One region of the Sedimentibacter sp. genome, then DNA from elsewhere that is predicted to be linked to it. Evidence: riboswitches for the same ligand, from Rfam matches in the RefSeq annotation. Region 1 holds a riboswitch; the other holds the start of a gene.

Region 1 (4,522 bases):
GTCGACAATTGCCACATTTTCTTCCTTCAGTCCTTCGACGCTTTTAACCACCAGCTGCATGATTCCGTCTGTTTGCGATGTTGACAGCTTCTTGCCGTTTTCGAGATTCACCTTTACGGAAGCTGAAGATTCAGACTTGTCCGTCTCCCAGGCGAAATTCGACTTTTCAGGCATATTTATTGTCACAATGGCTTCCTTTACTCCGTCAATGGTTTTAATTGAAGCCTGCAGCCTTTCCTGAAGCTGAAAAAGTTCATATTTTCTTTTTTCATAGTCGGTTGTCATGAAATCTATGTTTTCAGTAAATATGTCGTAGTTTGCTCCCGTACGCGGATGACCGGACTGGGCAAGCTGCATCCTGAGTGTGCTTTCCTGCTCTTCAGGTATAAGGATATTACCACTTTTTTCATACTTGTAGTCAACGTTGCTTTCCTGAAGTATCTGCATGACTTCAGCAGTTTCTTCATCGTCTATGTCGTTGAACAGAACCACATAATCCTTGTTGTTTAGTATGATTGCTATTACAAGAGCTGCAATGACCACAGCCGATGAACCGATAACTATGAGCTTTTTGTTTTTGCCGCTCAATTTAATCCAAAAATCCTTTATACTTTTGCCAATATTTTTGATTTGATCCGCCATTAAAAACTCCTACTGTATGAGAGTTCCGTTTACACTCCCATATTCATTATTTCTTTGTAAGCATCAATAAATTTATTTCTCAGCTGCAGCACCAGGTCCAGAGACAATTCAGCCTTTTGGACATTAATCATCAGGTTATGCACATCATCGCTTTCTCCCGTAGAAAGCTTGTATATGTCTTCATCTACTTGCTTTTCAGCACTTATGTAATCTTCAAGAGCATTGTTGAAAATGGATTTGAAAAGGCCGTTGCCACTTTCGCCTTTGCCGTCAGTCTTTATTAATTCGTTTATTTGATTGATGCCTTTAACAGGCTGAATTGGTTCTATAAACATTTCTACCTCCCGATTTCAAGAGCCTTAACAGCCATCTGTTTTGTTGTGTTCAGAGCTGTTATGTTGGCCTGATAAGCCCTGTAGGCTTCCATGATGTCTGCTGTTTCCTTGAGAGAATCCACATTTGGCATCCTTACGTATCCGTCCGGTCCTGCGTCGGGATGCTCAGGGTCATAAACAAGCTTGTATTCGCTTTGATCTTCGACTATGTCAGTAACTTCTACACCGCCGGGCTTATATTCGCTTAAATTTTTTACCATCATGTCTTTGAAACTGTTAGCCTCGGAAAGAACAACCATCTTCCTTCTGTACGGCTCTCCGTTTTCAGTACGTGTAGTATCAATGTTTGCAATATTCTCAGATATGACATCCATTCTGAATCTTTGGGCGGTAAGCCCTGATCCGCTGATATTTAATGATTCCAAAAAAGACATAGCAACCTCCGATTATTTTTTACCTTCCGATATAACTGACTTAAGCTTTGAAAAATAAGAATTCATTTCAGTGACTGTATACATGTACTGTAGCTGCGTCTTTGCAAGCTGAAGATTTTCCTTTTCCAGGTCAACGTTGTTGCCGTCAAGGCGCATGGACTGATCACCGTTTTCTTCGATAATAATACTGCTTGATTTAATCTTGCTGTTTGCTTCTGAAGCTGTTTGATTTAAACTATCCAGATTTGACTTAAGGAAGCTTTCAAAGTCAACAGATTTGCTCTTATACCCAGGCGTGGAATAATTAGCTATGTTTTCCATGGTGGCCTGCTGTCGCAGCCATAGTCCGTCCAGACTTTTATTCATTAAGTTTAAAATGATATTATTACTGATTTCCATCTGATTTTCCCCTTACCCTAAAAGTTGGCATAATAAAAAACATATATAAAATATATGTTTGCAAGTGACAATAATAAAACTAAATAAGTCATAATTATAGTTATGATTATGTATAATATTACTATTGGCAGCTGGCAACCATAGATAATCCTTAGGCCCTATAGCTTTGTGTCGCTGTCTTTCGACAGGTTTACTATTTACAATATTCTTTTGTGCTAACAAAAGTTATTATAATCGAAAATTTTACAAAATGCAAGCTTTTTCGACTTGGCTTTTTTCGCAATATTATACCTTTTTATGTAATTTTATTATAGAAGTAATTAATATAAATACATGTTACTTTTTCTATTCAACCTCATACATTGTCTAATTATTAATAAGCTCAAAACAAAAAAGACATACAAAAAAGCATATTTTTGCATGTCTCATTATTTAATTCATTAATTCGATTATAAATATACACAATTAGGCAGAAAATTTTTGAAAAAAAATCATTTTCTACCTTCTGTCTGCATCTAGTAAACTGGTCTCAAGCCTTGAGCATTGATTTTACCTGTTTTTCCGATTTGCTTATATTAAATTATCAATATTTCGTCCAGTTCTTTTTGCTGCCTTATTACTAAAATTCGAACTTAGCATCACAAAATTCAGGGTACTCTTATAATTTTTTATTATTTTGTCATCTTTTTGCCTGATTATTTTTTTCTGAGAGCTTATAGCTTGCCTTTTGTCATATCGCCTTAAGCTGCAATTATTTCCAAACAAAAAGACATGCAGCCCTGTGCACATCCTAATATTAAATTTCATAAAATGCAATCGGGAAAATTCTTTTAAAACAGCTTCCTATCTCTTGTCTGCGTTACGTAGGCTGTCTCTTAAGCTGCTAAGGCTGATTCTGCTTATCTTTTCCGATGCACTTTTATTAAATTCACAAGTCTCAGCAAGTTCCTTTCTGGTAATCTTGACATCCTTAGGAGCATTGATTGCTATTTTAACCTTGTCCTGGGAGATTTCTGAAATTATTATCTCAATGTCATCCCCAATAAGTATGGATTCCGATTCTTTTCTTTTAATGACTAACACTCAGAATCCCCCTCTCCGATTATTTTGTATCTCAGAGGATATGTATTTTGCAGTATGACCTGTCTTGCCTTTTTTGTCTGCGGATTTATAGCAACAGGACTTTTCAAATTAACAATAGAATCCTTGAAACTTTCCTTTATTATAGCAATTACAAGAAATTTAAGATCAGATTCGCTTTTTGCCTCTAGATCATTTAAGTCGTCCTCATTGACAACAGGATCATACTTTAAAAATATGGCGTAGGGATCGATCATTACAAACGACAGATCGGCGTTTTCAACAGACTGAAGGTACATGATGTCATCTTCCTGACCATCTTTCAAAATTACATACTTTTTATATTCTTCAAATCCGTACATCCCGCTGTCGAATCTGATTACATCTTCTTCATTTACATCAATGTCTCCAAAATCTCTCGTGTTAATTTTCATAATCTACCTCATACCCTTGTATCTATTGCCTTATAATCAGGATTCGAACTTGGCGGAACAAAAATTGGTGTACCGACATAATTTATTTCAACTCTAGGATACTCATTTATAATGAACTCTATGCTGCCGGGTATGAACTTAATTTCCGGTCGTTCAATATTCCAGTCAAAATCAAGCTTATCAATCTCAAAATTTATGGAAAGCTCTCCTTCCTCCCATGAAATATCAGGTCCGATGCTTGGAATAAAGCCGATGTTGAAATCAACACTGCTGAGAAATCTTCTCATGGCAATTTCCGGATTGGGATTGTCCATGAAATTTATGTCAAGCTTAAGATTTCCTTCTTCGGCATATCTGGCAGTGGCTTCATAAGCAGCTTGAATTCCCTTCTGAGCGCTATCCTCAACTGACCTCATGGCGCTTTTGATGCCTGCTGAATATCTAGCTTCGACTGTGTCGATTTTCAGCCTTGTGGGCTTCATCTGCATCTGAACTCCGCCTTTGTCTCTGGTCATCTCAAAGGTCGCATCGGTGCTTATTATTTCAAATTTGGATTTATTAATTTTCAATTCCATGGACATGGGAATGGTTTTAATCTCTATAAGAGGCTCAATCATAAAATCTCTCCTTGATTATTTCATAAAATCAATAAAACTGTTTTGAAGAATCTTGTTTCCCATTGATAGCGCTGCATTGTAGGCATATTCCTGCATTGAAAAATCTACAATTGCTTCGGCGCTGTCCACCTGCTCGACGTCAACCAGTTTTTCATTCAGGTTGTACTGAATGTCTTCATTTCTAAGTTTAATAAAATCCAGGTAATTTGTTTTAGCTCCGATATCGGTTATTCCTACAAGAACCTGTTTTTTCTGACGATCAAACTCATTGATGAAGGGGGTTATTTTTTCCAGTGAATAGTCTGAGCTTCTTAATTGTTCTTTCATTTTCTCAAGCAGAGTGTAGAGATTGTTAGGCACAGGATTTCCGTCTGCATCAAGCTCTGTATTTCCATCAGCATCTGTTGCATTGCCGTAGCCCATAAAACTTATGCCTGCCATTGATATATTGAACACAGTGTCTTTATTGAGGTTCCCTGTGCTGTCAAATGTCATTCCAAGGCCGATGTCGATGTTTATTACTTCATTCATGAGCTTTTCCATATCCACGTCATTGCCGGCAGAGTCTTTACATGTATTCA
Region 2 (4,522 bases), on a different contig from region 1:
TTATTGAATGAGAAAAAGTGAAATCAATTTGTAATTGAATTGTAATTGAAATCAAATTGTCAAATAATAAAAATGTAATTCATGAGATATATAATTATATTAAGCAAATTAGCTAGTCATATTTCCTGAAATGGGGTGAAGCAATGGAATACCCTTCTAAAAATGATTTCTATCTTAAATTTAAGGCAGTGTACAATAAAAGCGGCAATTTTATAGATTATGTACTGGTTTATATTAGTGAAACCTTCTATAAGGCTGCCGGGATAAATCCTGAAAACATCAAAGGGAAAAAGTTCTCGGAAATCGTCATCGACTATTCTGATAAATTAGGATTCAAGGACCTGTATTTCAACGTGATTCCAAAAACCAGACTGAAGTTTGAAATGTACATCAGGGAAATGGAAAGATGGTACCTGATCAGTGTATTTACCGACAAAAGCACCCAGGAAGACCTGATGACAATATATTATGTTGATGTTACACATATTAAACAAGGGGTGCCGTATCCTTACAGCCAGTCTGAAGATGAACAAGGCAACATTTATTTCCTGAAAGACAGAGAAAAGTTGTATTACAAGGACAGATTAACCGGACTGTACAACAAGAATTTCTTTGAGGAAGAGATGTCCAGACTTGATACTAAAAGGCAGCTCCCAATCAGCCTTATAATGGGAGATATTAACGGATTAAAACTTATCAATGATGCATTTGGACACGGCATGGGCGATGAGGCCCTGAAAAAAGCATCTGAAATCATGAAAAGTTCTTTCAGGGATGAAGATATAATAAGCAGGGTCGGCGGAGACGAATTTGTAGTGCTGCTGCCTAAAACCACAGCAGAGACCGCAACGGAAATTGTTGAGAGGGTCAAGGCAAAATGTGAGACCAACACATTGGATTATGTAAAAATAAGTATCAGCTTCGGAGTTGCCACAAAGGAAACTGAAGATGAAGATTTAAACAAAATCATGAAGAAAGCCGAAGACAGGATGTATTTCAAAAAGCTCAAGGAAAGCAAGGAAGCAAAGCTATCCATGATAAAATTCCTAAAGAGCAGGCTGGAGAAAATTACATATGAAACGAAATCCCACTACGAGAGGCTTAAAAATCTGACAATGATCATGGCTGATGCAATGGAACTGTCAAGGGAAGAGAAGGAAGAATTAAGACTTTTGTGTGAATTTCACGACATAGGTAAAATAGGAGTATCAAGAAATATACTTCAAAAGGAAGGGTCACTGGACAGCGAGGAATGGGAAACCGTAAAGAGGCACAGCGAGATAGGATATTATATAGCGAGAGAATTCAGAGATGCTTCTCCAATTGACGAATTGATTTTGATTCATCATGAACGATGGGACGGAAAGGGATATCCCGGTCTCTTTAAAAATGAAGAAATTCCTGTAGTCGCAAGAATTTTCGCAATCGCGGATGCTTACGATGTAATGGTCAATGACAGACCATACAAAACAAGAATGTCAAACAGTGAAGCCCTTCGGGAAATCAGCGAGAAGGCCGGCAGCCAATTTGACCCTAAGATTGCCGAATTGTTTGTGAATATCATGGAAAATGAAGAACAAATTGTATAATAATGATTACATTTATACATAATATGGTAAATATGTAAAATTGAATATTTGGCAAACCTGCTGAAAGGCAGGGACGCAAAGCTTTGAAGTCTAAAGTATGAAAGTACTATGACCGTTCAGCTGCAAAATAATCTGAAGATATTATTTTGCAGCTTTTTGTTTCTTACAGCAAATTTAAAATTGCTATGAAACTTAATCAGTTAGTTGCAACTACCTTTACAGGGGGGCTAGTTGTTGCTATATATCAATTGTTAATAGACATGTAGAAAGGGGGTGCAAATGTTGAAATGCTTATTAAAGATTGGATTTACAAGAGAAGGTTAGAAAAACAATTATTGAAGAAAGGAGGAAATTTTATGAACAAAAATGTGTTTAAAAAAGTTGTTTGTTTAGTGATTGCTTTAATGATGATGATGCCGGCATTACCGAGTAGTATTGTCAGTGCTTCAACTGTAACGTATACAGATGCACAAGTAAGTGAATTGTTCGATGGAAATGACTTCACGCAAACTATAAGTTCAACTAATGAACATTCAAAAGTTGCAGCATTTTGGTATGATAATTCATCACCTAAAAATCTTTATGTTGCTTTTACAGCCCATGATACAAAAACAGTTCAATTCATTGAATTTGATGGGGTTAGAATAACTGCGGAGGTTAAGAGCGAACATCCTGATGATGAAACATTGGTTGTTAAAGGTACCACATTTTTAGTTAGTGATTATATAACAAAAAATGCAAGTCAACATCACTGGGTTATAGTTAATTTAGGAAACAGAACTTTACCGGCAGATGGGAACTTCACCATCGGAGCAGATCTCGGAGCTGGCGGACATAGCTTTACAGGTACAAGTGCTACAATAATTGTATTGTACTATACGGTAACATACCAGCCTGGAGACCATGGAACATTTGCAGAACAATCAACTCCGAATTTGACATACGGAGACGCTACACCGGCAGCACCGGATGCAGAAAACAATCATGAAAGCGGCTGGACATTTGCAGGCTGGAGCCCGGCAGTAGCGGCAACAGTAACAGGCAATGCAACGTATGTGGCAACATGGACGCAGGATGGGTACACAGTAACATACCAGCCTGGAGACCATGGAACATTTGCAGAACAATCAACTCCGAATTTGACATACGGAGACGCTACACCGGCAGCACCGGATGCAGAAAACAATCATGACAATGGCTGGACATTTGCAGGCTGGAGCCCGGCAGTAGCAGCAACAGTAACAGGAAATGCAACATATGTGGCAACATGGACGCAGGATAAGTACACGGTAACATACCAGCCTGGAGACCATGGAACATTTGCAGAACAATCAACTCCGAATTTGATATACGGAGATGCTACACCGACAGCACCGGATGCAGAAAACAATCATGAAAGCGGCTGGACATTTGCAGGCTGGAGCCCGGCAGTAGCGGCAACAGTAACAGGTAATGCAACGTATGTGGCAACATGGACGCAGGATGGGTACACAGTAACATACCAGCCTGGAGACCATGGAACATTTGCAGAACAATCAACTCCGAATTTGACATACGGAGACGTTACACCGGCAGCACCGGATGCAGAAAACAATCATGACAATGGCTGGACATTTGCAGGCTGGAGCCCGGCAGTAGCAGCAACAGTAACAGGAAATGCAACATATGTGGCAACATGGACACAGGATAAGTACACGGTAACATACCAGTCTGGAGACCATGGAACATTTGCAGAACAATCAACTCCGAATTTGACATACGGAGACGTTACACCGGCAGCACCGGATGCAGAAAACAATCACGAAAGTGGCTGGACATTCGCAGGCTGGAGCCCGGCAGTAGCAGCAACAGTAACAGAAAATGCAACATATGTGGCAACATGGACGCAGGATAAGTACACAGTAACATACCAGCCTGGAGACCATGGAACATTTGCAGAACAATCAACTCCGAATTTGATATACGGAGACGTTACACCGGCAGCACCGGATGCAGAAAACAATCACGAAAGCGGCTGGACATTTGCAGGCTGGAGCCCGGCAGTAGCAGCAACAGTAACAGGAAATGCAACATATGTGGCAACATGGACACAGGAAGGGTACACAGTAACGTACCAGCCTGGAGACCATGGAACATTTGCAGAACAATCAACTCCGAATTTGACATACGGAGACGTTACACCGGCAGCACCGGATGCAGAAAACAATCATGACAATGGCTGGACATTTGCAGGCTGGAGCCCGGCAGTAGCAGCAACAGTAACAGGAAATGCAACATATGTGGCAACATGGACACAGGATAAGTACACAGTAACATACCAGCCTGGAGACCATGGAACATTTGCAGAACAATCAACTCCGAATTTGACATACGGAGACGTTACACCGGCAGCACCGGATGCAGAAAACAATCACGAAAGCGGCTGGACATTTACAGGCTGGTCACCGGCAGTGGCAGCAACGGTAACAGGCAATGCAACGTATGTGGCACAATACAGTTCAACTGAAATGAAAGTTCCGGTCCACAAGCAATGGATCAGTGATTATGAACAACCGCAGTATATGAGTTTAGTTGCGTCATCCGTTCAAAAGCCAGACAGCATAACTCTACATTTATATGATGGAAATGACGATTTAATTGATTCAATAACAATAGAACCACAGTATATAGAAGGTTGGGAATATTGGGAAGGTGAATTCAGCTTACCTAATAAAGTAAGTGAAGAAGAATTTGAACAATATTATGTTATTGAAGATGAGCTGGATGATTATTTTGCTATAGTCAATAATTGGGGAACAAGCGATGGCTTTGGCGTATATAACATTGAAGCAATTCATGTACCGGTGACCAAGGTTTGGGACGGTCCTACAGGCAAAGAGGTAACAGTTACATTACTTGATGCCAACAAAGAATCAACCGGTTTGACTTTAACA

The links. Region 1 has a riboswitch for cyclic di-GMP ahead of flgB (flagellar basal body rod protein FlgB). Riboswitches for the same ligand answer to the same signal wherever they lie in the genome.
Region 2: another riboswitch for cyclic di-GMP. It lies ahead of AAGU76_RS17050 (S-layer homology domain-containing protein); the one in region 1 lies ahead of flgB (flagellar basal body rod protein FlgB).

The regions. Positions count from the first base shown of each region.
Region 1 covers NZ_JBCFAS010000003.1:485,183-489,704, reverse strand. Annotated here, with positions in the region: gene fliF (flagellar basal-body MS-ring/collar protein FliF) at 1-642, opposite strand, end outside; gene fliE (flagellar hook-basal body complex protein FliE) at 672-977, opposite strand; gene flgC (flagellar basal body rod protein FlgC) at 980-1,411, opposite strand; gene flgB (flagellar basal body rod protein FlgB) at 1,424-1,810, opposite strand; cyclic di-GMP riboswitch class I at 1,934-2,015, opposite strand; gene AAGU76_RS14100 (carbon storage regulator) at 2,654-2,893, opposite strand; gene AAGU76_RS14095 (flagellar assembly protein FliW) at 2,887-3,324, opposite strand; gene AAGU76_RS14090 (DUF6470 family protein) at 3,333-3,941, opposite strand; gene flgL (flagellar hook-associated protein FlgL) at 3,957-4,522, opposite strand, start outside.
Region 2 covers NZ_JBCFAS010000005.1:108,264-112,785, reverse strand. Annotated here, with positions in the region: gene AAGU76_RS17055 (diguanylate cyclase) at 144-1,589, shown strand; cyclic di-GMP riboswitch class I at 1,630-1,717, shown strand; gene AAGU76_RS17050 (S-layer homology domain-containing protein) at 1,946-4,522, shown strand, end outside.